One region of the Caballeronia sp. GACF4 genome, then DNA from elsewhere that is predicted to be linked to it. Evidence: predicted binding sites of a transcription regulator. Region 1 holds the regulator's gene; the other holds the start of a gene.
The links. Region 1 encodes FliA, which starts transcription of late flagellar genes. Its sites were predicted from a motif close to CTAAAGTTTNNNNNNNNNNNGCCGNTA; they were not measured.
Positions count from the first base shown of each region.

Region 2: NCR40_RS09685 (DUF4088 family protein) is a predicted target of FliA. The motif match lies at 5,491-5,517, and genes of this name have one in related genera.

Region 1 covers NZ_JALQDW010000014.1:146,023-161,505, reverse strand. The annotation lists gene putA (trifunctional transcriptional regulator/proline dehydrogenase/L-glutamate gamma-semialdehyde dehydrogenase) at 208-4,137, shown strand; gene NCR40_RS13280 (branched-chain amino acid ABC transporter substrate-binding protein) at 4,230-5,378, shown strand; gene NCR40_RS13275 (thiamine pyrophosphate-binding protein) at 5,462-7,144, opposite strand; gene flhF (flagellar biosynthesis GTPase FlhF) at 7,549-9,333, shown strand; gene NCR40_RS13265 (MinD/ParA family ATP-binding protein) at 9,326-10,246, shown strand; gene NCR40_RS13260 (RNA polymerase sigma factor FliA) at 10,265-10,996, shown strand; gene NCR40_RS13255 (GGDEF domain-containing protein) at 11,091-12,185, opposite strand; gene NCR40_RS13250 (Rieske 2Fe-2S domain-containing protein) at 12,389-13,414, shown strand; gene NCR40_RS13245 (glycosyltransferase) at 13,418-15,483, opposite strand, start outside.
Region 2 covers NZ_JALQDW010000007.1:308,824-324,306, reverse strand. The annotation lists gene NCR40_RS09710 (MATE family efflux transporter) at 1-1,031, opposite strand, end outside; gene NCR40_RS09705 (RNA-binding S4 domain-containing protein) at 1,060-1,281, opposite strand; gene NCR40_RS09700 (hypothetical protein) at 1,626-2,000, shown strand; gene NCR40_RS09695 (hypothetical protein) at 2,074-2,334, shown strand; gene NCR40_RS09690 (ATP-dependent helicase) at 2,485-4,614, shown strand; gene NCR40_RS09685 (DUF4088 family protein) at 4,639-5,403, opposite strand; gene NCR40_RS09680 (AzlD domain-containing protein) at 5,550-5,882, opposite strand; gene NCR40_RS09675 (AzlC family ABC transporter permease) at 5,879-6,565, opposite strand; gene NCR40_RS09670 (CreA family protein) at 6,832-7,311, opposite strand; gene NCR40_RS09665 (FadR/GntR family transcriptional regulator) at 7,601-8,347, opposite strand; gene NCR40_RS09660 ((Fe-S)-binding protein) at 8,476-9,219, shown strand; gene NCR40_RS09655 (lactate utilization protein B) at 9,216-10,619, shown strand; gene NCR40_RS09650 (LutC/YkgG family protein) at 10,616-11,200, shown strand; tRNA gene NCR40_RS09645 (tRNA-Asn) at 11,281-11,356, opposite strand; tRNA gene NCR40_RS09640 (tRNA-Asn) at 11,460-11,535, opposite strand; gene fdxA (ferredoxin FdxA) at 11,676-11,999, opposite strand; gene pncB (nicotinate phosphoribosyltransferase) at 12,320-13,513, shown strand; gene NCR40_RS09625 (LutC/YkgG family protein) at 13,663-14,334, shown strand; gene NCR40_RS09620 (sodium:proton antiporter) at 14,364-15,483, shown strand, end outside.

The DNA of each region.
Region 1 (15,483 bases):
CCCAAAATAAAAACGCCTAGGGAAACTACTAGGTGATTTCCGCCAATGTCCGTTCGGCGTTGCATCCCGCAAAGCCTTGTCCCACAAGGGTTCCAACATGGTGCAACCCTCTCGAAATTGTCGGTTGCACCTTTTATTTCAGCGGAGTACGATTCGCCAACTTTTAGGTCTACGGCCGGGTGAGCACGTCCGGCAAACGAAGGAATCATGGCGAGCACAACCCTTGGCGTCAAAGTCGACGATCTGCTGCGTTCACGGCTCAGAGATGCCGCGACCCGGCTCGAGCGCACTCCTCACTGGCTCATCAAGCAGGCGATCTTCGCCTATCTGGAGCGTATCGAGCATGGTCAGCTTCCGCCGGAACTCTCGGGCACGAACGGCTCGGGCGAAGCGGGCGAGACCGTAGCCGTCGAGGGCGATGACGACAGCGCGCCGCAACCTTTCCTCGATTTCGCGCAGAACGTGCAACCGCAGTCGGTGTTGCGCGCGGCGATCACGGCGGCGTATCGTCGCCCGGAACCCGAATGCGTGCCGTTCCTGATCGGACAAGCGCGCTTGCCGGCCAGCGTTTCCGCCGATACCGAAAAGCTCGCGACCAGACTCGTCGAAGCCTTGCGCGCGAAGAGTACGGGCGGCGGCGTGGAAGGGTTGATCCACGAGTTCTCGCTGTCGAGTCAGGAAGGCGTTGCGTTGATGTGTCTCGCCGAAGCGCTGCTGCGCATTCCCGACCGCGCGACCCGCGACGCGCTCATCCGCGACAAGATCAGCAAGGGCGACTGGCGTTCGCACATGGGCCAGGCGCCGTCGCTGTTCGTGAATGCGGCGACGTGGGGCTTGATGATCACCGGCAAGCTCGTCACGACGAATAGCGAAGCCGGTTTGTCGTCGGCGCTGACGCGCATGATCGGCAAAGGCGGCGAGCCGCTGATCCGCAAGGGTGTGGACATGGCGATGCGCCTCATGGGCGAGCAGTTCGTCACCGGCGAGACCATCTCCGAAGCGCTCGCGAACAGCCGCAAGTTCGAGGCGCGCGGTTTCCGCTATTCCTACGACATGCTGGGCGAAGCAGCGACCACCGAGGAAGACGCGCAGCGTTACTACGCGTCCTACGAGCAGGCGATTCACGCTATCGGCAAGGCGGCGGGCGGGCGCGGCATCTACGAAGGCCCGGGCATCTCGATCAAGCTCTCGGCGCTGCATCCGCGTTATTCGCGTTCGCAGCAGGAACGCACCATGAGCGAACTGCTGCCGCGCGTGCGCGCGCTGGCGCTGCTCGCGCGTCGTTACGACATTGGCCTGAACATCGACGCGGAAGAAGCGGATCGCCTCGAAATCTCGCTCGATCTGCTCGAAGCGCTGTGCTTCGACCCGGCGCTCGCGGGCTGGAACGGCATCGGCTTCGTGGTGCAGGGTTATCAGAAACGCTGCCCGTTCGTGATCGATTACCTGATCGACCTGGCGCGCCGCAGCCGGCATCGGCTGATGATTCGTCTCGTGAAGGGCGCGTATTGGGATACCGAAATCAAGCGCGCGCAAGTGGACGGACTCGAAGGCTATCCGGTTTATACGCGCAAGATCTATACGGACATCTCGTATCTTGCCTGCGCGAAAAAACTGCTGGGCGCGCCGGATGCCGTCTATCCGCAGTTCGCGACGCACAACGCGTTCACGCTGTCGGCTATCTATCACCTCGCGGGACAGAATTACTATCCCGGCCAGTACGAGTTTCAGTGCCTGCACGGCATGGGTGAACCGCTCTATGAAGAAGTCACGGGCCGCGACAAGCTGAACCGGCCATGCCGCGTGTATGCGCCGGTCGGCACGCACGAAACGCTGCTCGCGTATCTCGTGCGGCGTCTGCTCGAAAACGGCGCGAACACATCGTTCGTGAACCGTATTGCCGATGAATCCATCCCCGTGAAGGATCTCGTCGAAGACCCGATCGACGAAGCGCAGAAGATCGTGCCGCTCGGCGCGCCGCACGCGAAGATTCCGCTGCCGCGTCAGTTGTACGGCGACGAGCGGCCCAATTCGATGGGTCTGGACTTGTCGAACGAGCATCGCCTGGCGTCGCTGTCGTCGGCGTTGCTCGCGAGCGCGAATCATCAGTGGCGCGCCGAGCCGATGCTCGAAGGCGACGATCCGCACAACGGCGTCGCACGCGACATTCGCAATCCCGCCGATCTGCGCGATCTCGTCGGCACGGTGGTGGAAGCGTCGAAGGAACAAGTTGGCGCCGCGATCGCCAACGCCGTGGCCGCCGCGCCGATCTGGCAAGCGACGCCCGTCGATGACCGCGCCGACTGCCTCACGCGCGCCGCCGACTTGCTCGAAGCGCAGATGCACACGCTGATGGGCCTCGTCGTGCGCGAAGCGGGCAAGTCGCTCGCGAACGCGGTATCGGAAATTCGCGAGGCTATCGACTTCCTGCGCTATTACTCCGCACAAATTCGCGAGGAATTTTCGAACGACACGCATCGTCCGCTCGGACCGGTGGTCTGCATCAGCCCGTGGAACTTCCCGCTCGCGATTTTCATGGGTCAGGTCGCGGCGGCGCTCGCGGCTGGCAATCCGGTGCTCGCGAAGCCAGCCGAGCAAACGCCGCTGATCGCCGCGCAAGCCGTGCGCATTCTGCGCGAAGCGGGCGTGCCGCCGGGCGCCGTGCAACTGTTGCCGGGCAACGGTGAAACCGTGGGCGCAGCGCTCGTCGCCGACCCGCGCACGCGCGCCGTGATGTTCACCGGCTCGACCGAAGTCGCGCGCCTCATCAACAAGACGCTGTCCGAACGGCTCGATCCGGACGGCCGCCCGATTCCGCTCATCGCCGAAACCGGCGGCCAGAACGCGATGATCGTCGATTCCTCGGCGCTTGCGGAACAGGTCGTCGCGGACGTCATGCAGTCGTCGTTCGACTCGGCGGGTCAACGCTGCTCGGCGCTACGCGTTCTTTGTCTGCAAGACGATGTCGCGGATCGCACGCTCGAAATGCTGACCGGCGCGATGAAGCAACTCGCGGTGGGCAATCCTGACCGGCTGTCGGCGGATGTCGGTCCCGTGATCGATGCCGACGCGAAACGCGGCATCGACGCGCACGTTGCGCAGATGCGCGAGAAGGGCCGCAAGGTCGTGCAACTGCCGCTGCCGGACGGTTGCGCGCAAGGCACATTCGTGCCGCCGACGCTGATCGAACTCGACGGCATCGACGAACTCAAGCGCGAGGTCTTCGGCCCGGTGCTTCATGTGGTGCGTTACCGCCGTTCGTCTCTTGATAAACTCCTCGACCAAATTCGGTCGACCGGTTATGGACTGACGCTCGGCATCCATACGCGGATCGACGAAACCATCGCGCATGTCATCTCGCGCGCGCACGTGGGCAACATCTACGTGAACCGCAATGTGATCGGCGCGGTGGTCGGCGTGCAGCCGTTCGGCGGGGAAGGTTTGTCGGGCACGGGTCCGAAGGCGGGCGGCGCGTTGTACTTGCAGCGCTTGCTGGCCAAGCGTCCCACTGGATTGCCGAAGTCGCTGGCAAGCGCGCTCGTGGTGGACAAGGCGGCATCCGCCGATGCCCCGACCGCCGCTCTCACGGCGCTGCGCGACTGGTCCATCGGCGAACGCGATCCGCAGACCGCGGCGCGTTGCGACGGTTATCTGCAACACGTGCTCGCGGGCGCGACGGCCGTGCTGTCCGGTCCGACCGGCGAGCGCAACACGTACACGCTCGGCGCGCGCGGCACGGTGCTGTGCGTGGCGGCAACCCCGAGCGGCGCGCGGGCGCAGTTTGCCGCCGTGCTGGCAACGGGCAACAAGGCGCTGTTCGCCGGTTCGGCGGGCGAGCAGTTGGCGGCGTCGCTGCCGGCATCGCTCAAGCCGTATGCGGCGGTCAGGAAAGACGCGGCGGCGGAGTTCGACGCCGTGCTGTTCGAAGGCGACAGCGATGAACTGTTGTCGCTCGTGAAGGAAGTCGCGAAGCGCCCGGGACCGATCGTATCGGTGCAGGGCGTGGCGGCGGGAACATTTGCCGATGCTGATCATGACGGCGAAGACTATGCGCTCGAACGTCTGCTGACGGAACGCTCGGTGAGCGTGAACACGGCGGCGGCGGGCGGCAATGCGAATTTGATGACGATCGGTTGAGAAGTATCCTCTCGCGCTCGATTCAAACAAACGGCAGCAGGCACGGCGATCCCGGCGACGAGCTGCCATTCACACTGGTACTAGGAGAAGCTATGAAGCACACGATGAACAAGCTGGCAGCCGCCCTGACGCTCGCCGGCCTGTCGCTCGCGGGGACTGCGTTCGCGCAAACAGCAGAAGATGTGAAGGTCGGCTTCGCCGGGCCGATGACCGGTGCGCAGGCGCACTACGGCAAGGATTTCCAGAACGGCATCACGCTCGCGGTCGAGGACTTCAACGCCACGAAGCCGGTGATCGGCGGCAAGCCGGTTCGCATCGTGCTCGATTCGGCGGACGATCAGGCCGACCCGCGCACGGGCACGACCGTCGCGCAGAAGCTCGTCGACGACGGCATCAAGGGCATGCTCGGCCACTTCAACTCGGGCACGACCATTCCGGCATCGCGCATTTATGCGAACGCCGGCATCCCCGAAATCGCGATGGCAACCGCGCCGGAGTACACCACGCAAGGCTTCAAGACGGCCTTCCGCATGATGACGTCCGACACGCAGCAAGGCTCGGTCGCGGGCGAGTTCGCGGTGAAGACGCTGAAAGTGAAGAAGATCGCCATCGTCGATGACCGCACGGCTTACGGCCAGGGTCTCGCCGACCAGTTCGAGAAGGCAGCGAAGGCGTCGGGCGGCAACATCGTCGTGCGCGAATTCACGAACGACAAGGCTGTCGACTTCAAGGCGATTCTGACCAAGATCAAGTCGTCGAATCCTGACCTCGTGTACTACGGCGGCGCGGATTCGCAAGCCGCGCCGATGGCCAAGCAAATGAAGACGCTTGGCTTTCGTGCACCGCTGATGGCGGGCGAGATGGTCAAGACCGACACGTTCATCAAGATCGCGGGCGACGCGGCCGATGGCACGGTGGCATCGCTCGCCGGCCTGCCGATGGACCAGATGCCTGGCGGCGCGGACTACACGGCGAAGTACAAGAAGCGCTTCAACGAAGACGTAGAGACGTACTCGCCGTACGCCTACGACGGCGCAATGGCCATGTTCAACGCAATGAAGGCGGCCAACTCGACGGACCCGGCAAAGTATCTGCCGCTGCTTGCCAAGACCGACATGCAAGGCGTGACCACGAAGCATCTGGCGTACGACTCGAAGGGCGATCTGAAAAACGGCGGTATCACGCTGTATAAGGTCGTTGGCGGGAAGTGGACGACGCTGCAGAGCGTGGGTGGGAAGTAAGGTTTAGTGGCTGTTTTGGATGGCCCGGTCGTGTGCGACCGGGCCGTTTTCGTTTGGACGGGGCTAACCGGCTGAACCAGCCCTCAGCGCTTCCCCTGCTCCCGAATCTGTTCGAGCGTCGCGCCCGGCGTGCTCTGATCCGCCGGAATCCGAATCTCGATCACCGCGGGCAATCCGGAACTCACAGCGCGCTCGAACGCCGGCATGAACTGCTCCGTCGATTCGACCCGCTCGCCGTGCGCCCCGAACGCGCGCGCATAAGCCGCGAAGTCGGGGTTCGTCAGCCCCGTGCCATGGACCCGATGCGGATAGTGCCGCTCCTGATGCATGCGGATCGTGCCGAACTGCCCGTTGTTCACGACCACGAAAATCACCGGCAGCTGGTACTGCATCGCCGTGGCGAGTTCGTGGCTCGACATCATGAAGCAGCCATCGCCCGCGAACGCGATCACCGTGCGCTGCGGATACAGCGACTTCGCCGCGATGGCCGCAGGCACGCCGTAACCCATCGCACCGCTCGTCGGCGCAACTTGCGAGCGGAAGTGCCGATACGAATAATGCCGATGCAGCCAGGTCGCGTAATTGCCCGCGCCGTTGGTGAGAATCGCGTCTTCGGGCAGGCGCTCAGAAAGCGTGCGCATGATCTCGCCGAGCTGGACATCGCCGAGCATGGGGCGCGGCTTGCGCCATTCGAGATACGCGGCGTGCGCCGTCTCGGCGCTGCCCGACCACGCGATCTGCGCGGGCGATTCGAGCGCGGCGAGCATCGACGCAATCTCGGGCATGCCGGAGACGATCGGCAGATCGGCGCTATACACGCGGCCCAGTTCCTCCGCGCCCTGATGCACGTGAATCAGCGTCTGCTTCGTCTTCGGGATGTCGAGCAGCGTGTAGCCGCCCGTCGTCGATTCACCCATGCGCGGGCCGAGAACGAAGAGCACGTCCGCTTCGCGCACGCGCGCGGCCAGCGCCGGATTGATGCCGAGCCCGACATCGCCCGCGTAATTCGGATGCTCGTTATGCAGCGTGTCCTGATAGCGGAACGCGCATCCCGCCGGCAACTGCCAGCGCTCGATGAAGCGCGCGAAGTCCTGCGTCGCCTCGGCGGTCCAGCCGCTGCCGCCCGCGATCACGAACGGTGTCTTCGCGTTGGCGAGCAGTTCGCGCACGCGCTCCATCTGCGCCTGCGACGGCGCCGCCGCGACGCGCTGATAGCGCGGCACGGGCGGCGCCGCGTCGCACGCTTCGGTCAGCATGTCTTCGGGTAACGCCAGCACGACCGGGCCGGGACGTCCCGCCGTCGCGACATGGAACGCGTGGCTCAGATACTCCGGCACGCGGCGCGGATCGTCGATTTGCGCGACCCACTTCGCCATCTGCCCGAACATGCGCCGATAATCGATTTCCTGAAACGCCTCGCGATCCATGTGATCCCGCGCGCATTGGCCGATCAGCAGGATCATCGGCGTCGAGTCCTGGAAAGCGGTGTGCACGCCGATGGACGCGTGCGTCGCGCCCGGCCCGCGCGTGACGATAGCCACGCCCGGACGCCCCGTCAGCTTGCCGACTGCCTCGGCCATGTTCGCCGCGCCGGCTTCGTGGCGGCAGACGATCGTCTGTATCTGGCTGGTTTCGTCGTGCAGCGAATCCAGGACGGCGAGAAAGCTCTCGCCCGGCACGCAGAACACGCGTTCGATACCGTGATGAACGAGCGCATCGACAACCAGACGCGCGCCGGTGGTCTGGCCATGAGAAGCGGATGCCATGCGAACAAGTCTCCTTTGTCAGTGAGCATCGGTGAGCCCGGGTTTCGAGCCGCAGACCGTAGCTTACGCCGCTGGATGGGACTCTGGCTGATGCAGTCCGGCCGCCTTGGCGCGCGACGCGCCTGCCGCCGCGCGCCTCACAGCCGGACCAACCGGCAAGCGACATCTCTCGTCCCGTCGCGTCGATCGTGCCAGACCGGCATTTTTTCCCGCATGACGCGCGACGCAATCCGCACGGCCGGGTTGTTTCCATCAGTCGAAATACCCCTCTTTCACACCCTTTATCCAGCGATAGGCCCGAAGTGATCTTCGCAATAATGGCTTCACTGAAAAGCGGGCACGGAAATAACCAAAGGGTGCTCGCCTCGCAAATATCGCTGCATCTATCCTCATCGGGGGCCAGTTTGAACATTCGTAAATTCATCGGCGCGAACAGTCGTGACGCTCTGCGCCAGGTCCGTGAAGCGCTCGGACCCGATGCCGTGGTGTTGTCCAACCGCACGCTCGACGATGGATCGGTGGAAATCGTCGGTGTCGCGGATAGCGATCTCGCTTCGATCTCGCCCGCGAAGGCCGCACGCGAACAAGCCGCCGCCGCGCCGTTCGCCAGCGCCACGCCGCGCGCCGCGCTTGCACAAGCCGCAGCCGCCGCGATGAAGCAGCAGGCCGCCGCTCCCAGCTCTCCGATGAACCCCTACGCCAGCGGCGATGTTTTCTCCTCCGTCTTCGGCAACACCGCCGACGCCGACGATTTCGACGAGCAAGCCGACGAAGAGCGCATGGAAGCACCGCGCACGATGGCCGATTCCAATCCGTGGTTGATCGAACATGCGCGCCGTATCGCGCAACAGGCTTCGGTGCCGTCGAACCGGCCGCTGACGCCGTCTGCCGCAATTGCACGCGGCATGGGCGTGCCGGTATCGGTCAAGGCAGCCGACGCACCGCGCCAGCAAGCGCCGCGTGCACAAGCCGCCGCGCAGCCGGTTGCCGCCGCGCCTGCCGCACCCGCCGCGCAAGCGCACGCAAAGATCGAAACGCCCGACTGGGCGCGTGAAGCCGCGCAAGTCGCCGCACGCCGCGCCGCACAGAAGATCAACGCAGCACCGCAACCCGCCGACGAAGCGCCGGCCGCATCGGGCAATTTCGAAGGCTTGCCGGCCAATGCCGCAGCCGTCGTGACCGAAGCCATCCGCACGCGCATGGAGCAAGTCGTCAACGAAACGGTGATGAACGAACTCTCGTCGATGCGCGAGATGATGGAAGAGCACTTCTCGGGTTTGCTGTGGGGCGACCGCCAGCGCCGCAACCCGACCAACTCGGCCTTGACCAAGCGCCTCTTCGCCGCCGGTTTCTCCGCGCAACTCGTGCGCATGGTGATCGACAACATGCCGTCGATGGAGAACGTGGAAAACGCGCTCGAATGGGTGCAGCAAGTTCTCGAATCGAATCTGCCGGTGATGCCGAGCGAAGACGCGTTGATGGAACGCGGCGGCGTGTTCGCGCTGATGGGCCCGACGGGCGTCGGCAAGACGACGACCACGGCAAAGCTCGCGGCGCGCTGCGTGATGCGCTTCGGCGCCAGCAAGGTCGCGCTCCTGACGACGGACAGCTACCGGATCGGCGCGCATGAACAACTGCGCATCTTCGGCAAGATTCTCGGCGTCTCGGTGCACGCGGTAAAGGACGGCGCCGACCTGCAACTCGCGCTCTCCGAACTGCGCAACAAACATATCGTGCTGATCGACACGATCGGCATGAGCCAGCGCGATCGCACGGTCTCCGACCAGATCGCGATGCTGTGCGGCACGGGTCAGCCGGTGCAACGCCTGTTGCTGCTGAACGCCACGAGCCACGGCGACACGCTCAACGAAGTCGTGCAGGCCTACAAGAGTGCGCCGGACCAGCCGCCGCTCGCGGGCTGCATTCTGACCAAGCTCGACGAGGCGACCAACCTCGGCAGCGTGCTCGATACGGTCATCCGCTACAAGCTGCCGGTGCATTACGTATCGACCGGTCAGAAGGTGCCGGAGAACTTGTACGTCGCAACCAAGCGTTTCCTCATCAAGAGCGCGTTCTGCATTCCGCGCGATGGCTCGCCTTTCGTGCCGCAAGACGACGATGTGCCGGCGCTTCTGTCCGCACTGTCCGCACGCGCCACGACCGAACTGCATGGAGTCCATTTTGGATAAGTTCGTGCTCGATCAGGCTGAAGGCCTGAGAAGGCTGCTGACGCGCGCCAGTTCTCGCGTGGTGGCTGTAGTGGGCGGACCGGCGGGCATCGGTTGCACGTCGGCGGTAGTGAACCTCGGCGCGGCGTTGTCCGTGCATGGCAAGGATGTGCTCGTCATCGACGAGCGGCATAACGCGGGCTCGGTCAGCCGCATGGCGGGTGTGGATGGCGCGGGCGCGCTCTCGGCGGTGATGTCCGGCCGTCGCGAACTGCAGGATGTCGCAGTGCGCACGCCGATGGGTTTTTCGCTGATCGCCGCCCCGCGCGATGAACGTATCAGCCACGACGCGGCGCAAGCACGCGCGCTGCTCGACGGCCCCGCGGATATCGTGCTGATCGATGCGCAACTCGATCGTAATGGCGCGCTCTCGTCGCTCGCGGCGCAGGCGCATGACTTTCTGATAGTGACGCGGGTAGCCGCGTCGGCGATCACCGAGGCGTATGCGTGCATGAAGCGCTTGCACTACGCCCACGCGATCGGCCAGTTCCGCGTGCTGATGAATCACGTGCAGGACGCAGCCGATGCAGCGGTCGCGTTCGACAACCTCTCGGGTGTCGCGAGCCGTTATCTGGCCGTTTCGCTCGTGCAGGCAGGGTATGTGTCCGAGGATGCGCGCGTCGCTCGGGCGAGGGAGCTCTCTCGGTGTGCGGTGGAAGCGTTTCCGGCTACGGCCGCGGCGCGCGACTACCGCTACATCGCAGCCGAGCTGCTGCACTGGCCGATGCGTCCCGCGCCGTTTTCGCGCGGCGACGAAGCGAGCCAGTACGACGCGCATATTCCGGTTGGCGAGTCTGGTGAAAGCGGACGGAAAGCGGCGCACCGAGCGGCGGCGTTTTCCGATCATGCAATGAGCAGCACGGCGTCGATGTGATATTGAAAGGTGAACAGGATGTATAACGCCCAAGGCAAACTCTCGCAGTCCGACGTGCTTACGAAATATGCGCCGCTCGTTCGCCGCCTCGGACTCCAGCTCGTCGCCAAAATGCCGGCGAGCGTCGATCTCGATGATCTGATCCAGGCCGGCATGATTGGCCTCCTCGATGCGGCTAGCCGCTACAAGGAAGATCAGGGCGCCCAGTTCGAAACCTACGCAAGTCAGCGTATTCGCGGCGCCATGCTCGACGAGTTGCGCGCCAACGACTGGTTGCCACGCAGCATGCGCAAGACATCGCGCGAAGTGGAGTCGGCGGTACACAAGGTGGAACAGAACCTTGGCCGTTCGGCCAGCGAGACCGAAGTCGCCGAGCACATGAAGATGCCGCTCGACGAGTATCAGTCGATGCTGCAGGACTTGCACGGCAGCCAGTTGATCTATTACGAAGACTTCGACCGCTCGGCGGACGACGAGCCGTTCCTCGACCGTTACTGCGTCGATCGTTCGGACCCGCTGTCGGCGCTTCTGGACGACAGTCTGCGCGGCGCGCTGATCGAAGCCATCGACAAGTTGCCGGAGCGCGAGAAGCTGCTCATGAGCTTGTACTACGAGAAGGGCCTCAACCTGCGCGAAATCGGCGCGGTGATGGAAGTGAGCGAGTCGCGCGTGTGCCAGTTGCATAGCCAGGCCGTGGCGCGTTTGCGTGCGAAGCTGCGGGAACAGTCGTGGACTAGCGTCGAGGCTTGAGTTCCGAGTTGTAGAGGCGCGCGAAGCCCCGAACCGGGGCCGCGCGCTTTTTGCTTTTGCCTTCGCAAAGGCGCTCGAATGCGCTCGGATGCGCTCAATGCATCTCGAAGTCGCGCGCCTCGGCGAACACCGTCTTGCCTTCGCCGAGACTCTTTGCGCGATACATCGCGCGATCCGCGGCTCTCAGCACGGCGGTGATATCGGCGTCATGCGCTTCTGCCGCGCTCGACAGCAAGCAGGCGCCGATACTCGCCGATACGCTCACTGGCCGCTCCTGCACCAGCGTGAGGTCGGCGAGCGCCGAATGGATGCCATCGGTGAGCGTGAGCACCGCGCTGCGATCGCGCATGTTGCGCGCGAGCACGACGAACTCGTCGCCGCCCAGCCGCGCGATGGTGTCGGTCTTGCGCATGCGCCGTGCAAGCAATTGCGCGAACGACTGCAACAGCACGTCGCCGACTGCGTGACCGTAGGTATCGTTCACGCCCTTGAAGCCGTCGAGGTCGATCAGTAGCAGTGCGCTGGTATTCGCGTCGGCGGCTTCGGGCGCGGACATCGCGCGATTCACGGTTTGTTCGAGCGCGTAACGGTTATAGAGGCCCGTGAGCGGGTCCGTCGATGCCTGCCGCGCCAGCACGCGATTCGCGCTGCCAAGCCTGTCGACCAGTACACTCAGATACACCGACGCGCCCAGCACGCTCAGCGCGAGCCCGAGCGCGGCGGCGCGGTTTGCCACCCACCACGGTTGCCACAACGCCAGCGCGACGATCGCGACGAGCGCCATTGCGCACGAAATGGCGAGCGTGCGCTTGCCGTAGCGGCATCCCGAGCCGATCAGAAACCAGAACACCACCCACAGCAGCGGCAAGGCGAGCGTGCCGCAGAGAAAGAGCATGGCGCCGAGCAACGCCTGATCGAGGATAGTGGTGATGACGAGCCGGACGTTGGACAGCGCCATCATCCGGCTGACGAGCAATAGTGTGATTGCACCGTAGGACACGTAGAGCGCGATCAATCGCGTGATCAACGACGCGTTGGCCGAAGGGTGCCGCCACGCATACACCGCATAAGCCAGCAGAACTGCCGCTCCCATCCCGATACGCAGCATGGCTTGCTCGCGTTCGGGATTCCGGTTGCCGGACCATGCGAAGGCATAGGCCCGGCGTGCCGGTTGATGCGCCTGCTCCATACTGAACCCCTGGTGGTGATTTCTTGCTGTTATGGTCTTTTGCGCGTGTCTTTGCTGTCGCGCTTTTGTCTTATTGCGGCCCCGTCGCGATGTTCGTCTCCGACGACTGGTATTTTGCAACGTTTTGCCAAGCTGCTGTGAATCGTGTAAGAACGCATCTCGGACAGATGATTAACGGCGTTTTCTGCGGATGCTTCAGTGCTATGAGCGACGACTTTTCTCTCGCTGGCGAATGGCTGGCGGTCTGTAATGGCGATGACGTGCCGGCGGGTTCGACGCGAGCGTTCATCGTGGCGGATGAGCGCATCGTCGTCTGGCGCGATGCCGAAGGCGTGGCGCATGTCTGGCGTGACTACTGTCCGCATCGCGGCGCGCAACTGTCGCTGGGGGCGGTGACGAACGATCAGCTCGTGTGTCCGTATCACGGCTGGCGCTACGACACGCTTGGTCAGTGCGTGCTGATTCCGTCGAATCCGTCGCTTCGGCCTTCGAAACGCGCGTGCGCCACCGCGTTCGTCGCCGGGGAGAAATACGGCGTCGTGTGGATGTGCTTCGGCGAGCCCGCGCACGCGCTCGATTTCTTTCCCGAAGCCGCCATTCCGGGCGGACGGCGCATCAACCTTGCGCCGCAGACGGTGAAGTCGTCCGCGCCGCGTGTCGTCGAAAACTTCCTGGACATGGCGCATTTTTCGTTCGTGCACGTGGGCATTCTCGGCGAGGATGCGCATACCGAAGTGCCGGACTATGAAGTCGTGGAAAGCGCAGACGGACTCGAAGCGCGCCAGTGCCGTTTCTGGCAGCCGGCGGGATTGCCGGGGCAGGGCGGCGCGATGATGGATTACGTTTATCGCGTGAAGCGGCCGCTGGTTGCGAAGCTCACGAAGATGGCGTCGGGGGCAATGGGCGCACTGCATATCATGCTGGTGGCGTCGCCCGTGACGCAGACCGAGACCCGCGCGTGGCTCGTTTCCATTCACGAAGGCGAGACTTCGCACAGCGACGAGGAGCTGTACGACTTCAATATGGAGATTCTGCTGCAGGACACGCCGATCGTGGAGTCGCAATGGCCGAAGCTGCTGCCGCTCGCGCTCGATGCGGAGTTGCATCAGAAGTGCGACCGGATGTCGGTGGCGTATCGGAGATGGTTGGCGGGGATGGGGTTTGGGTGGGGGACGACGAGCGCGTGGAAGAAGCGGGAACGTGCGTATTGCGCCACGCTCCCGCCATGAACCTTAGAGCAGCGCGACGCCTGCTTCGGTGACCACCTTCCAGTCAAATTCGTCGTGCCCGCAGATCTGCTCCATGGCGCCGCAGAATTCACTCGCCGTTGCGTGCAGATAACGCAGATCGTCGCCCCATTCGGGCAGAGCGCCTTGCTGTGTAGTCAGCACGACGACCATATGATCCTTGTGCGGGCTGTTCGCATGTAGCTTCAGGCTGTGCTGAACCTTTTGCGCGTCGCCCTGCGCGTCAAGGATCAACACGGCTGGAATCCGTTCCGGCGCGGTGACGGAGGTCTTGCCCGGATTGAGACCCAGGCAGCGCAGAAAAACCTCGTGATAGCGCGACAGTTGGGACTGCACCGAACCGCTCTTGTACACGATAGCCTGCGCGGTGCGGGCCAATCCGCGTCGTTGTGCGGGATTGTCGATGAGACGCGCGATTGCATCGATCCAGCTCTCGGTCGATTCCGCCTCTACGCACAACCCCGAGCAGCGGTTTGTCACCAGTTCGTTGTAGGCGGAATGATCGCTGCCGACCGTCGCCACGCCCGCCGCCGAGTATTCCAGCCACTCCGTGCGTGGTGCGCCATCTACAGTTGCCGATGCCGCCAGCGGCATGAGCGCGAGATCGAGTTCGAGCTGCTGTAACGCCACGGCATGCGCGGCGTACGTCGCGGACGTGCCCGTCATGGTGACGTCTTCGTGGCCCATCCAGTCATCGGGCGGCAGCGCGCCGACGAAGACGAACTGCACAACGCCTGCAAAGCGCGCGCGAATCTCATTCAGCGCCGGTTCGATCAAGGCAAAATTGCACGGCTTCATGGCCGAACCCATTAGGCCAATACGTACCTTGCCACCATGCGTACGTACCGGACTGTAGAAGCGGTCGAAGTCGACGCTCGTCGGCAGCACATGAATATTGGCGTTGTACGCCCGCAGCGCATGCGCGAGTGCGGGCGTCGACACGACGAGTGCACTGGCGCGGCGCATGACGTACTCGGTCTTCTGCGCGGTCTGCCGGCTTAGGAAGTGCAAGGGATGATCGGCGGGAAGATCATGCATCAGTTCGTCCGTCTCGTAGACGACCGGCTTGCCCGTCGAGAACAATTGATCTAGCTGTTGCTGCGGAATCGAGATCGGAAAACGTCGCTGCATCAGAAGCATGTTGAAGGGACCGAGCACGCCTGCGTTGTCCTGAACCGGCCAGCTGAGTTCCCACTGATCGGCCAGCAATTCGAACGGTTTGGCGACGCGCACGGTGGTCGCGCGATGCGCAACGGGCTCCATCGTCAGCACCGCGATACGCGGCCTGGGCGGCTGCATTGCCGACGCGTGCGACGATGGTGCCACGGACGCGGCGTCTCGACGCAGGTTCGCTTTGCGTGCCGCATGCTGGGTCTTCTCCAGGAACACGGGAAGCTGGGCTCGGAACACACGGCTCATGGCAAGCACGGTTGGATAAACCGTGTCCACGGTGGCAACGGCCCGTGCGAAGCCGTTCTTTTCGGTGGCCATCGCAGAGCCATTTGCGCCGAACGCGAACTGATCGGGCACTTCCTTCAGGCCGCCGTCGGGCAGGAAGATGACCGGGCAGCCGCACATCATCGCTTCAGGGCAGACGGACGAAAGCTCGTACGAGTACAACACGCGCCCGCCCTGAAGCTTCTTGGCCAGTTCGGGCAGCGTTACTGGATTCGCCATCGAAAGCAATTCGGTTCCGGCTGGAAGTAGCGAAAAGTCGATCTTGTCCAGCGGATAACGATATTGGAAGACAAAGGTCTTGTCCTTTTTGCGCGTCGGGTCGGGTCTGAACAACTCCGTATCGAGCACCGGGAGAAACAGAAAATCGACGTCGCTTTTCTTCGCGTCGCCGAGAAAATTCTCCGAGTAGTAAAAGAACAGGTCGTCTTTGCCCTCGTTGAGCGGCTTGCCGTTGATGAAGCCGATGCGGTTGAGGATGTAGCGCACGCACACTTCGGCATTGAGCGGATTGCCGGACACGACTTCCGGGTAGATCGCAATGGGCGTGCGACCCTGCGCCCGGTGCAAGGTCTGCACTTCCGGCGTGAGAAGCG
Region 2 (15,483 bases), on a different contig from region 1:
ACGGTAATCAGCACGAGTCCCGACAGCACCATGAAGCCGACGCCGAGCGCGAGCGCGACGAAGCCCGCATGACGCGCCGCGAGCGGCACGCCCGCGCCGACCCAATAGCTCACGCGCACGTTCGCCGCCTGTCCGATGGCAAGCGGCACCATGAAGGCCACCGACGCCACGTTGATCGCGATTTGGTGCGCGGCGAGCGGCGCTTCGCCAAGCAAGCCGACCATGAGGCCGGTGGCGAGAAACAGCGTGGATTCGACGCCATACGTGATGGCGACCGGCCAGCCGATGCCGAAGAGTTCGCCCATGAGCGGCATGCGCGGACGCGCCGCGACGACGAAATGACGATAGCGCGGCCGCAGATGCAACAGCGCGACGAGCGCGAGCGCAATGCCCCAAATGGTGATCGTGGTCGCCGCAGCCGAACCGAGAAACCCTTCGCGCGGCAGGCCCCAGGCGCCGTGAATCAGCCCGTAGTTGAGGAAACCGTTGACGAACACACCGCCGATCGACACCCACAAAAGCCTGCGCGCCGCGCCGATAGCCGGCAGAAACGCGCGCATCAATCCAATGCCGATGAGGCTGCCCGGCGTGCCCCAGCGCAGCACGGCGCAATACTCACCGACATTCCGGGCGAGCGTAGCCGGTTCATGGAACGCGAGGAGAATCGCCTCGGCGTAGCTCAGGAGCACGAACGCGGGCACCGCAAGCAGCACCGACAACACGAGCCCCGTCCAGTAGATGCCCGGCACCTGATGTTCGGCGTTCGCGCCACGCGCATGCGCCACCGATACGCTGACGGACGTAAGCACGCCCTGCAGCAGCGTCACGATCACGAAGAACACGTTCGCGCCCAGGCCGCCGGCAGCGAGCGCATCGGGGCCTAACGAGCCGAGCAGGATGGTGTCGGTGACGCCCATCGCCATTTGCGAGAGTTGCGCGATGGCGAGCGGCGCCGCGAGCCGCGCCGTATCGACGGCATGGCGCGAAAAACTCGGCGGATGCGCCGCCGCGCGCGTGAAATGGGATTGCATGTCTTGAGCGGCCATTCGTGGCGACGGTTTATTCCGGCGCGCGGACTTGGATCTTCTGACCATCGAGCGCGACGACCTGACCCGCGCGAATCTTGCAGGTCTTGCGCATCTCGACTTTGCCGTCGACGCGGACATCGCCCATGGCAACGCGCGCTTTCGCGGAGCCGCCGCTGTCGGCGAGCCCCATCAGCTTGAGCAGGTTATGAAGTTCGACGTAGTCGCCCGTAAGGGTGAATTGAAGCGGTGGCATGACGGGCGCGGAGATTACTCGGGTTGATTCGAGGTGGATTCGAGATGGATTCGGGGCGAAGGCGTCAATGATAAACCAGTAGCCGCCCTCAATAGCTGGGCACGCGCCGTGCTGGTGCATGACGGACTTCGGCGCGCGCTGTCATCGTGTTGAAGGCAGGCACGATGGCAATTGTAGCCAGATGAAACGGTCGGTAACAACGACTCGGTTCGTCGAACTTGGACGCGCATCGCCGAGTCCGATAGTTTGATCGATACAGCTTCGGTCATCTTTCCAATCGACAAAAGTCGTGCGTCATCGCAGTTCATGGCCGCCGACGCTTAAACCAAGAGAGGACCTCGCTCATGATTAAGACTCGAAATCTGATGATCGGCACCGCATTCGCTGCCCTGACCGCCGCTTCGGGCGCTTTCGCCCAAACCACGGACGCCGTGCCGGCACAACCGGCGACACCTGCGCCGCAAAATCTCGTCGCGCCTGCGCCGACCGATCCGCTGGTCCAGCGCCGCAACGCGAACGCCGAGGCGAACGCGGAGTACAAGGCATCGAAGAAGGCTTCGCAGGCCGACCTGAAGGCCGCGAACAAGCAGGCGAAGGCGCAGTACAAGGAGCAGGTGCGTAACGCGAAGATCAATCGCAAGGCGGATAAGGACGCCGCCAAGGATGAGTTGAACGCGACGGAATCCAACACGCCGAAGGACACGGGCTTGCAGCATTGATTTCGATGCGTTGGACGCGCGCCGCAGTGCCGTGGCGCGCGCTTCATGAGGCTTGAGAAAGGGAGGACACACCATGACTCGATCGAAGAATGCAGTGTTGGCCGCCGTGATTGCCGGGACGCTTGCGAGCGTCTCAGTGGTTTCGTTCGCGCAGACGACGAGCGATCAGCAGCCGAGCAGCGCGGACAAGAAGGCATCGAAAAAGCAGGCCGAGGCCAACAAGGACGCGGCCGTCGCTCAGGCCAAGGCCGACAAGAAGAAAACCGAAGCGCAGTCGGAAGCGAACGAAGCGGCTGCGGATGCGAAGCTCAAGAACGCGAAGAAGGCGGATTAGCAGGACGGTTGTTCGGGTAGTGCGAATGGTCCAGTCGGGTGCAACCCGCTGGGCCGTTTTTTTTGCCCAACCAATCGGTGAGCGCAAACCCTTGCGTCTCCAGTCTGTATGGATATACAGTACACGTCACACTTTTTTGCGCCTCTTCCCGTGCTGACGCTCCCTGAAGAAACCGCCACCGCCACCGCCGACGCAGCCGAAGCCCAGGTCGTCGCCTATCTCGCCAAGCTCAACGAGGCGCAGCGCCACGCCGTCGAATTCGGCGCCGATGAACCCAACCGCTGCGGCGGGCCGCTTCTCGTCATCGCGGGCGCGGGGTCTGGCAAGACCAACACGCTGGCGCACCGCGTCGCGCATCTGCTGGTGAAAGGCGCCGACCCGCATCGCATCCTTTTGCTTACTTTCTCGCGCCGCGCCGCCGTCGAGATGACGCGTCGCGTCACGCGCATCGCCATGAACGCGCTGGGCACCAAGGCCGCCATCGCGCAAGGTCTCACGTGGTCAGGCACGTTCCATAGCGTTGGCGCGCGTTTGCTGCGCGATTACGCCGATCTCGTCGGGCTCGCGCCGTCGTTCACCATCAACGACCGCGAAGACTCCGCCGATCTCATGAACCTCGTGCGCCACGAACTCGGGTTATCGTCGAAAGAGAAGCGCTTTCCCGCCAAGTCCACGTGCTTCAGCATTTATTCGCGGGTGGTCAACACGGGCGCCTCGCTTGCCAACGTGCTGGATCAGTCGTATCCGTGGTGCCGCGAGTGGGAGGCGGACTTGAAGCGTCTCTTCGCCGCCTACGTCGCGGCCAAACAGACGCAAAGCGTGCTCGATTACGACGACCTCTTGCTTTACTGGTCGCATCTCGCGGCCGAGCCGACGATCGCCGCCGATCTGTCGAGCCGCTTCGATCACGTGCTCGTCGACGAATATCAGGACACCAACCGCCTTCAGGCCACCATTCTTCTGGCGATGAAACCGGACGGCCGCGGCCTCACCGTCGTCGGCGACGATGCGCAGTCCATCTACTCGTTTCGCGGCGCGACGGTGCGCAATATCCTTGATTTTCCGCGGCACTTCGACCCGCCCGCCGCGACCGTCACGCTCGATCGCAACTATCGTTCGACGCAGCCCATTCTCGAAGCGTCCAACGCGGTGATCGGCATGGCCACCGAGCGCTATACGAAGAACCTCTGGACCGACAAGGCATCGGCGCAAAAACCGCGCGTGGTGAGTGTCGCCGATGAAGCCGATCAGGCGCGCTATATCGTCGAGCAAGTGCTGGAGGCGCGCGAGGGCGGCATGAAGCTCAAGTCGCAGGCCGTGCTGTTTCGCGCGGCGCATCACAGCGCGACGCTCGAAATCGAACTCACGCGCAAGAACATTCCGTTTGTGAAGTTCGGCGGGCTCAAGTTTCTCGACTCCGTGCATGTCAAGGACGTACTCGCCGTATTGCGCTGGGCGGAAAATCCGCGCGATCGTGTCGCCGGCTTTCGCGTGGCGCAATTGCTGCCGGGCGTCGGGCCGGCCATCGCCGGGCGGCTGCTGGACAGCGTGGCGCAAGCCGAACGTTCATCGAATGCGATTGCCGCCTTCCATGCGCCCGCCCGCGCCAGCGAAGACTGGCCGCGTTTCGTCGGCCTGATGGCGAAACTCTGCGGCCGCGAGAGCGGCTGGCCGGCGGAGTTCGAAATGATCCGCCGGTGGTACGAGCCGCATCTCGAACGCAATCACGAAGACGCGGCCATCCGTATTGGCGACGTATTGCAGATGGAGAGCATCGCGTCGACCTATCCCACGCGCGAGCGCTTTCTCACCGAACTCACGCTCGATCCGCCCGATGCGACCAGCGACGAGTCCGGCGTGCCTCTCATCGACGAAGATTATTTGATTCTCTCGACAATCCATTCGGCGAAGGGGCAGGAATGGCGCAATGTTTTCGTGCTGAACGGCGTGGACGGCTGCATTCCATCCGATCTGGGCACGGGTAGCGACGAGGAAATCGACGAAGAGCGGCGGCTGCTTTATGTAGCGATGACGCGCGCGAAGGAAGATCTGCATATCGTCACGCCGCAGCGCTTTTACGTGCACAACCAGACGCATCTGGGCGACCGGCACGTGTGGGCGCAACGCACGCGCTTCATTCCGCAGCATCTGATGCAGAACTTCGAAGCCACCGCGTGGCCGCCGGTTCCGGTCGCCGCCGCGCCGACGGCGGCGGGACTCGCGGCCGCGGCTAAGGCGAAGATCGATATCGCGGCGCGCTTGAAGGGGATGTGGGATTAGCGGTAAGCGGCGCCCGGTCCACGCCTAACGCTGCGCCCGCGAAGTCTTCGGCACGCGCGGCGCCGGCGCAAAGATGCTCCGTAGCCATGCGGCAAACCGCGTGAACCCATCATAAGGTTCATCGACAAACAACTCCGGCCGCAGCGAGCGAATGTATTCGAGTACCTGCTGCGCTTCCTGCTTCTGAATCGACCCATAAAAAATGCCGAGCCGCAGCAGACAGCGCAATTCACCGAGCTTCTCGCGCGCATTCGAGCCAACGCTGTTTTCCACCGCGATCTTCGTCTCATAGGTGCGCTGACGCAGCGAATCGGCGAGGCGCCATGCGGGCGTCTGCATCTTCTCCTCGACTTCGCGGATATCCATCGCGGCTGACTTGATCTGCGAGGCGAGCACATCGACTTGCGAAGCATCGCCCTTCGCCTCGGTGACGATGGCCGTCGCCCATTCGCGCGATGCCTTCACGAGATCCTCGGCGTTCCAGTCCGAGCGGATCGCGAACGCGAAACCGTGTTCGGCCGCCTGTCGGATCAAAATCTCGACGACATCCGGAAATTCCTTGTCGAGCGCGCGCTTGGCCCACGCGTACTGGCCTTGCGACAGCATGCGCTGCACCGCCTGCTCGGTCAGCGGCGTCGGATTGTCGAGCAGCTTGGCGCGCAGAAAGTCCTCGAACGTCGGCGTGACGAACTGCGGGTCGAGCTTGAGCGACAGGCGCATGAACGCCTCATAGTCGCGATGCAATGAAGCGATGGTCTCGTCGCGAAACGATAGGGTTATTTGACGCATGTTGGTTCCCGGTTCCGCGCTCGGATGGCCCGATGGCGGGAAATGCCTTTGGCGTCCGCTTCGACGGCGGAGTCCATTCGTTTCTGATAACGGCGTTACAGCCGGGAACTTGAGGGTGTTCTGAAAGCCGTTGCGCGAAGAAGCCTTTAACGCAAGACGACGAACTGCCAAACGAAGAAAACCGCGAGCGACACCCCGATGGTAAGTAAGGGCCGCCTGGTCCACGCGCACACGGCCACCGCAACCACGGCGGCCACGAGTTGCGGGTTGCGCCACGTGATTTCCGCGCCGTTGCCATGCGGCGAGACGGTCATCGGCACGATGATCGCGGTCAGCACCGTCACCGGCACGAAGCCGAGCGCCGTGCGCACGATGGGCGGAAACGGCAACCGCTCGCCCAGCACGAAGACGGCCGCGCGGATCAGATACGTGACGAGCGCCATGCCGAGAATCAGCAGCACATAGTTCGATGTGGTCATCGTGCGCGCTCCTTGCGGTTATCGCCGTTCGATTCACGCTCGCGTCGTTCCATCAGCGTGATCGCCATGCCGACTCCGATTCCCACCAGCACCGCCGCAAGCAAGCCGAGCTTGTATGGCCAGTCCTGCCACGCGAACGACAGCACGCCCGATGCCATCGCCGCCGCGACAAAGCGCACGGCCACCAGTTGCGGCACGATGATGGCGATGAACGTCGCGACCATCGCGAAGTCCAGCCCGAGCGACTTGAGCCCTGGGAATGCGGCGCCGAAGAGCAAGCCGACGAGCGTCCACAGTTGCCAGTTCAGATACATCGAGAGGCCGGAGCCGAAGAAGTAGTGCGGGCCGATTTCGCCCGGCGCGCGCTTCTGGTAATGCGCATAAGCGACGGCGAACACTTCGTCGGTGAGCAGACCCGACAGCGTCCAGCGCCAGCGCGCGGGCAGATGCGCGACATAAGGCGCGAGCGTCGCCGAATAAAGGACGTGCCGCAAGTTGATGACGAAGGTCGTCGCCCAGATCACGATGAAGCTCGCGTGTCCCGCGATCATGCCGATGGCGATGAACTGCGCCGAGCCCGCGAACACCGCGAGCGACATCAACTGGCCGTGCCAGAGCGTGAGCGGGCTCGCCGTGACGAGCGTGCCGAAGATGACGCCGAAGGGCGCGGCGCCGACCATCATTGGAATGGTGTCGCGCGCGCCGGCGGCGAATTCCCGCAGCGCGGGGGTGGATACTGCTTTCAAATCGTGCCTCCGTTATAAGCCAATACGAGCGCTTGGGCAGTCATATCGGTCGCCGGGAGGATAAGGCATGCAGTACGCATCGGGCTTGTACGATCGTGCGGCGCTCGTGGCTCGCGTGACGGTTTCAACCAGCCTGCCGGCAAGTCGTACAGTTTACAACTTCATTGTGAGCGCGGCGGGGCGCGCGCATCGCTTCACTTCCTTCACTTCACGGGAATGGTCGTGCCTTCGGGAACCGGCACCGCCGTCACGCTGTTCTTCGGGCTGCCGGTCGCAATGCGGTCGCTGTAGGTCAAGTAGACGAGCGTATTGCGTTTGGCGTCGACCACGCGCACCACGTGCAGCGTCTTGAAGATGAACGACATGCGGTCGGAGAAGACATCGGTCTTCTGCTTGAGCGGCTGAGTGAATTTGATCGGCCCGACCTGACGGCAGGCGATAGACGATTCCGTCGGATCTTCCGCGATGCCGAGCGTGCCTTTCACGCCGCCCGTGCGCGCCCGCGACACGTAGCAGGTGACGCCCGCGACGAGCGGATCGTCATAGGCTTCGACGGTCACGCGGTCGGAACCGGTGAAACGGAAGTTGGTGTTGACGCTCGCGATTTCCTCGGCCTGCGCTGTTGCCGCGCCGAACAAGGTAACGAGCGCCGCAGCGGTAGCGGTGAGGAGAGTGCGGTTCATCGTGATCCTTCGGAAAAAGAGAAAGGGCGTCGTATTGTATCGACGCCCTTGCTGTTTTCCCGCAAGCATTCGGCCAATCGGCGATTCAATGGAAGATCAAATACAGGATCACCAGAACCACGACCGGCACACCGAGCAGCCATCCGAGTAGGTAAGGCATGTCGTCCTCCTTCGCGTGTTGTTTTTGACGATTCCAGTATCGCGAGGAAGCGCGCGCGGCGTTAGCCGTGTGTGTCCTAAATACGTGTAGGCGCAGTCCTATGCTCTCTTACCGGCACGTTACGATTGGTCATTCCATCACGCGAATCCTGCGCGCCGGCTGATCCCGATACAGCGTGCGCACGTAATCGAGATGCGCTCCGGCGCATTCGCGGGCGCGGGCGGGGTCGCGGGCGGCGATGGCATCGAACATGGCGCGATGCTGGGCGAGCAAGTTCGCTTCGACTTCATCGTCGTAATCGACCAGACGGTGCGATGTCAGCATGGACTCGCGCACCAATTCGTTGAGACCGTGCATGACGTGCGCCAGCGCGACGTTGTGCGTGGCGTCGGCGATAGCCAGATGAAACGCGGCGTCTTTTTCGGCGATGCGCGTGCTCTTGTCGGCCACCGCGGCTTCGAGCGCCTGGAATGCATCGGCGATGCGCGTCAGATCCGCCTCGGAGGCGCGCTCGGCGGCGTAGGCAGCGGACAGCGTTTCGAGGCCATGACGCAATTCGAGGACATCGGCGCTGGCGTTGGGTTGCTGTTCGAGGAGTGCGGCGAGTGGATGCGACACGAGCGGCGCCGTCACATCCGACACGACGAAGCCGCCGCGCGCCACCGCGCGGATGAAGCCGTCCGACTCCAGCCGAATAAGCGCCTCGCGCAGCGACGGCCGCGAAACGTTGAGTTGTTCCGCCAGATCGCGCTCGGCGGGGAGGCGCTGGCCAGGCAGGAGCGTGCCGTTCGAGATCAACTCGCGTATCTGCCCCGACACCACGTCCGACAAGCGCACGCGGGCGTAGGAATGCGAGTGGACGGGCTGAAAAGGCATCGTTCGAGCAGTGGAGGTAAATCGGGACTTTCGGAGTTTGACACGAAAGGGCCATCTCTTTAAAGTCTTGGTCAGACCAAGCTTACCAAAATCCGGCCCCCAATCCTCAAGTCGCCGTTTCGGATCCCATGAAAGTCGCCCTGTTTGTGCCCTGTTTCATCGACGCCTTCTACCCGCAGATCGGCGTCGCCACGCTGGAACTGCTCGAACGCCTCGGACTCGATGTCGATTACCCGCAGGATCAAACCTGCTGCGGCCAGCCGATGGCCAATAGCGGCGCTCACAAGGAAGCCGCAGGCGCCGAGCGCGTGTTTGCGCGTAACTTCGCGGATTACGACTACGTCGTCGGACCGTCGGCGAGTTGCGTGCATCACGTGCGCGAGCACTTCACGGCCATCGAACAGACGAGCGCGGTATCGAAGGTCAGAAAAAACACCTACGAGCTCGTCGAATTCCTGCACGACGTCTTGCAGGTGCGCGAGTTTCCGTGGGCCGAATTCCCGCATCGCGTCGGGCTGCACAACAGTTGCAGCGCGGTGCGGCACTTGCGCGAAACCTCGAATTCGGAAGTGGCGGCGGCGCCGTTTTCCAAGCCGCGCGCGCTGCTCGAAGGCGTGAAGGGCATCGAATTCGTCACGCCCGCGCGACCCGACGAATGCTGCGGCTTCGGCGGCACGTTCTCCGTGACCGAGGAAGCCGTGTCCGTGCGCATGGGTCAGGACAAAGTACGCGATCACGTCGGCGCGGGCGCGCAGTACATCGTGTCGGGCGACATGTCGTGTCTCATGCATCAGCAGGGATGCGCCGAGCGTCTCAAACTCGATGCGCGTTTCATCCATATCGCGCAGGTTCTCAACGGAGCGCGCGCATGAGCAAGACCTCGGGCAAGTCGGTGAGAATCGATCACGCGAAGGCGGCGGGCGCGTTTCTGCAGAAGTCGGATCACGTCGCGTTCCACGACAAGCGGCTGTGGGACTTGCGCAGCAAGCGCGACGCGCAGGCGCACGGTATTCCCGAATGGGAGGAGATGCGCAATCTCGCGTCGGGCATCAAGGAACATACGCTGTCCAATCTCTCCGAATACCTCGCGCAGTTCGCGGATCAGGCGGAGAAGAACGGCGTCGTGGTGCACTTCGCGGCCAACGCGGAAGAGCACAACGCGCTCGTCCACAAGCTGATGAGCGAACGCGGCATGACTACGCTCGTCAAGAGCAAATCCATGCTCACCGACGAATGCTACATGCGCGACTATCTCGAACCGCGTGGCATCACGGTGATGGAAACCGATCTTGGCGAACGCATTCAGCAGTTGGATCACCAGGACCCGAGCCATATGGTCGTACCAGCCGTGCACAAGCTGCGCGCGGATGTGGCCGAGCTTTTTGGACGCACGATCGGCACCGATCCGGACAACAGCGACATCCACTATCTCGCCGAAAGCCAGCGCATGGACACGCGGCCGTACTTCGTGCGCGAGAAGACGGCCGGCATGACGGGCTGCAATTTCGCGGTGGCGGAAACCGGCACGGTCGTCGTCTGCACGAACGAAGGCAACGCGGATCTCTCGGCGAACGTGCCGCCGCTGCATATCGCGTCCATCGGCATCGAGAAGATCATTCCGCGTATTGCCGATCTCGGCGTGTTCGTACGCATGCTTTCGCGCAGCGCGCTCGGCTCGCCGATCACGCAGTACACGTCGCACTTTCGCGCGCCTCGGCCGGGCACGGAGATGCATTACATCCTCGTCGATAACGGCCGTTCCGAACGCCTCGCGCTCGACGACTTCTGGTTCTCGCTCAAGTGCATTCGCTGCGGCGCGTGCATGAATACGTGTCCGGTGTATCGGCGAAGCGGCGGGCTATCGTACGGCGGCACGTACTCGGGGCCGATCGGCGCGATCATCAATCCGACGCACGATCTCAAGCGCTATAGCAGCTTGCCGTTTGCCTCGACGATGAACGGCAGTTGCACCAACGTCTGCCCGGTAAAGGTGAATATTCATGAACAGATTTACAAGTGGCGCGAGGTAATCGCCGAACGCCACGAAGTGCCGTTCGTGAAACAGGAAGTGCTGAAGATGGCGGGACGGCTGCTCGCGAGTCCGACGCTTTATCGCGCGACGGTGGCATCGCTTGGCGGCGCGCTCAAGCGGCTGCCGAACTTCGTGCTGTACAACCCGCTCAACATCTGGGGCCGGCAGCGTGACTTGCCCGAAGTGCCCGCCGACACCTTCCACGAGTGGTACAAGAAAAACCGGAAGATCGCCAAATGACGACTCGCGAAGCTTTTCTGTCGAAGATCCGCGCGGCGCAGCCCGCTTCGCGTCCGCTTCCCGATGTGCCCGTCTTCGCGACGCCCGAGGGCGATCTGCGCACGCGCTTCGAAACCGCGCTTATCGCCATGGGTGGAACATGCGTGGAAGCGCAGAGCCTGGACGAAGTCGGCGCGATGATCGCGCAACGTTTCGGCGATGGCGCAGCGGTGGCGTCGGCGGTGGCGGGAATCGAAGGCACGCGGCCGATTACGGTCGATACCGTTCCGTCGTCGCTTCAGGATGTCGATGTGGGCGTCGTGAGAGGGCGCTTCGGCGTGGCGGAGACTGGCTCCGTGTGGTTCAGCGAAAAGGAGTACGTCGTCAATTCAATCGGCTATATCGTGCAGCATCTCGTCGTGCTGCTCGATCCTTCGCAGCTCGTCGAAGGCTTGCAGCAGGTTTATCGACGACCCGATTTTCAGTCGGCCCGTTATGCGGTGCTGGTGACGGGGCCTTCGGCCACGGCGGATATCGAGGGCGTGCTGATTCGCGGCGCACAGGGCGTGCGATCGCTGACGGTTGTCTGGCTTGCTGCTTAGATGCTTAGAAGAGCGCTACTGCTATTTGCGCAAACAAAAAAAGCCCAGTCGAATGACTGGGCTTTTTGAATGAAACTGGGTGGCTCCCCGACCTGGGCTCGAACCAGGGACCTACGGATTAACAGTCCGGCGCTCTACCGACTGAGCTATCGGGGAACAGCTACTACGCTTGAAACGAGTCTCTGATGAGACAAAAAACCCAGCTCACAACTCGGCTGGGTTTTCCTTTGATTCTGTCTGGAACCTGCTCGATACTGAGTGGCTCCCCGACCTGGGCTCGAACCAGGGACCTACGGATTAACAGTCCGGCGCTCTACCAACTGAGCTATCGGGGAACATCTACTGCAGAGAAACGAAATTATAGGGAGCGCTTTCTGCGCTGTCAACGCTCAATCTTCATTCAATAACGGTTTTTTGCATCGAAATTGATTGATCCTGCGCGTCCGACAAATGACACGGCGGCAAATACAGCCGCTTAGCGCTCCAGCAGATCCAGCTTTTCCTTCACGTCCTTGAATTCGTCGGCTTCCGGCAGCGGCGCCTTGGTCTTCGTGATGCTCGGCCAGTTGCGCGCGAGTTCCGCGTTCAGTTCGGTGAAGTGCTGCTGGTCGCCGGGAACGTCTTCTTCGGCATAGATTGCATTCACCGGGCATTCGGCCACGCACACGGCGCAGTCGATGCATTCGTCCGGATCGATCGCGAGAAAGTTGGGACCTTCGCGGAAGCAATCCACCGGGCACACGTCCACACAATCGGTGTAGCGGCACTTGATGCAGCTTTCGGTCACAACGTGAGTCATTCAGGCTCCTGCATGCGCAATTCGGGGGAGGGCGGCGTTTTTAGATGACCATATGGGCAGCGGCACAGGGCCGTGCGCGGCTCGCTCGCCAAAACGCATATTGTAGCGTAACGGTAAAAGGCGACGCGAGCGCCGCGCCATGCGCCTTATATCGATTCGTGATTAATGTATGCGGCTTTCCTAAAAGGGCCGGGGCGCAGGATGCCGTGCACGCATTCGGGTAACATGAACGGATAGCGCGCGGCGCGTCTCGTCAATAGCGGTCGGTAGCGGCCGATACAGCGCGCGGGCATCCTTGCATCGATGTACAAGCCAGAACCATGATCATCAATTCGCTGCTCGATACCGATCTCTACAAATTCACCATGATGCAGGTGGTCTTGCATCATTTCCCGGCGGCGCACGTCGAGTATCGCTTTCGCTGCCGCACGCCGGAAGTGGATCTGGTGCCGTTCATCGACGAGATTCGGGACGAGGTGCGTCAACTCTGCAACCTGCGCTTCAAGGAAGAAGAGCTCGACTATCTGCGGCGAATGCGCTTCATCAAGAGCGACTTCATCGACTTTCTCGCGCTCTTTCATCTGAACGAGAAGTCCATTCGCATCGCGCCGTCGAAGAAGGGCAACGGCGAGATCGACATCGAAATAGAAGGGCCTTGGCTGCACACCATTCTCTTCGAGATTCCGGTGCTGGCCATTGTCAACGAAGTGTATTTCCGCAATACGCAGAAAAAGCCCGAGTACGAAACCGGGCGCGAACGTCTGCGCGACAAGATCAAACTGCTCGCCACACCGCCCGAATATTCGGACTGCAAGATTGCCGATTACGGCACGCGCCGCCGCTTTTCGGGCCAATGGCACGAGGAAGTCGTGCTAACGCTCAAGGAGCGGCTCGGCGAACAGTTCGCGGGCACGAGCAACGTGTTCTACGCGATGAAGCATGGTTTGCGTCCGCTCGGCACCATGGCGCATGAATACCTGCAAGCGTGTCAGGCACTCGGCCCGCGTCTGCGCGACTCGCAGATCTTCGGCTTCGAGATGTGGGCGAAGGAATATCGCGGCGACCTGGGTATCGCGCTGTCGGATGTCTACGGCATGAAGGCGTTCCTGCGCGACTTCGACATGTACTTCTGCAAGCTCTTCGACGGCGCGCGTCACGATTCCGGCGATCCCTTCGACTGGGGCGAACGCCTCATCCGGCATTACGAGGAAAACCGCTGCGATCCGCGCACCAAGGTGCTCGTGTTCTCGGACGCGCTGGATATTCCGAAGGTGCTGCAACTGTATGAGCGTTTCCGCGGGCGCTGTCAGCTCGCGTTCGGCGTCGGCACGAATCTCACGAATGACCTGGGCTATCAGCCATTGCAGATCGTCATCAAGATGGTTCGCTGCAATGGTCAGCCGGTGGCGAAACTCTCCGATTCCCCCGGCAAGAACATGTGCGACGACAAGGCATATCTTGCTTATCTGAGGCAAGTGTTCGGCATCGAGAAGCAAGCGGGCGAGACCGACTGACGCTTGGTTCGTGCTTTGTTCCCGCGCGCGGCCTATGCCTTTCGGCCGAGGTTCGCGCGCTCAAGACCGCTCGATATAATTCCATCGTGCCGCCAGGACTCGTGGCGCGCACGCATCCGGAACACTCTCGCACTCGTAAGGACGGCACCATGGACACATCGGCGGCGCGCCGCAATATTCTCGCGCGCATACGCAGCGCGCAGGGCAGACGCGGTGAGCCGACCGAAGCCGAGCGTGCCACCGCGAACGACTATCTGACGCGTCATCCCGAAGGTCCGCGCCCGCCGTTGCCCGACACCCGCGACGCGCTCATCGCGCGGTTCCGGCTCGAAGCCGAACGGCTCTCGACGACCGTCGCCGAAGTCGCCGCGCTCGGCGATGCTCCCGCCGAAGCCGCGCGCTACCTCCGCTCGTTGAACCTTGCCACCGATGCCGTCGCATGGCCTGCGTTGGCTGAGTTGCCGTGGGCCCAGGCGGGCATTCAGGCGTCGTTACGCAAGCCGGAAGACGCGGATCTCGTCGGCATCACGGGCTGCTTTTGCGCGACGGCGGAAACCGGGTCGCTCGTGTTGCTGTCCGGCCCGGATACGCCCGCGTCCGGCGCGCTCTTGCCGCAGACGCATATCGCGGTCGTGCCGGCTTCGCGCATCGTCGCGGCGCATGAAGACGCCTTCGCACTGATTCGCGCGGAACGGGGCGAACTGCCGCGTGCGGTGAACTTCGTTTCCGGGCCGTCGCGCACCGGCGATATCGAGCAGACCATCGTGCTGGGCGCGCATGGGCCGTATCGCGTGCATGTAATCGTCGTGACCGAAGCGTGAGCGCAGTGCGGTCTCTTCTCCTCGGCTGCATGGCATTGCTCGGCGCGATGTCGAACGCGTCGGCGGCCACGGTCGATGGCGCGAGCTTGTCGGCGGCGTGGGGCGTTCCGTTCTTCGGCATGCTGCTTTCCATCGCGGTGTTTCCGCTCGTCGCGGCGAAGCTCTGGCATCACCACTTCGGCAAGATCGCGTTGCTCTGGGCGCTCGCGTTTCTCGTACCCTTCGCGGCTGCGTTCGGCGGCGGCACGGCGCTCGGCGTATTCGTTCACGCGATGCTCGAAGAGTACATACCGTTCATCGTTTTGCTGGCTTCCTTGTACACGGTCGCGGGCGGCATTTGCGTGCACGGCGATCTTCGCGGCTCGCCGCGTCTGAATGCCTCGTTGCTCGCGCTGGGAACCGTGCTGGCAAGCCTCATGGGCACGACCGGCGCGGCCATGCTGCTGATCCGCCCGCTCTTGCGCGCCAACGAAAACCGCAGGCATGTCGTGCATGTGGTCGTGTTCTTCATCTTTCTCGTGGCGAACGTGGGCGGCTCGTTGTCGCCGCTCGGCGATCCACCTTTGTTCCTCGGCTTTCTGAACGGCGTCGGTTTCTTCTGGACGACCACGCATCTCTTTCTGCCGATGCTCCTCGTCTCCGTCGTTCTCCTCGCGCTGTTCTACGCGCTGGATACTTATTTCTGGCGCAAGGAAGAAAAAACGCAGCCCGGCTTGGTCGGGACGATTGCAGTTCACATCGACGGCAGGATCAACTTTTTGCTGCTCGCGGCGGTCGTCGCATTGGTGCTGATGAGCGGCATCTGGAAGCCGGACGTCGTGTTCGATGTGTACGGCACGCATCTGCATTTGCAGAACGTCGTGCGCGACGCGGCTCTGGTGATCGTGCTGCTCGCATCGCTCGTGCTCACGCCGAAAAGCGCGCGCGAGGGCAACGCGTTCGACTGGGCGCCTATCGAAGAAGTGGCGAAGCTTTTCGCGGCCATTTTCATCACCATCGCGCCGGTCATCACGATTCTGCGCGCGGGCGAGTCGGGCGCGTTCGCGGGCATCGTGCACGCGGTGTCCGACCAAGGCAAGCCGCACGATCTCGCCTATTTCTGGGCCACGGGCATCCTGTCTTCGTTCCTCGATAACGCGCCGACGTATC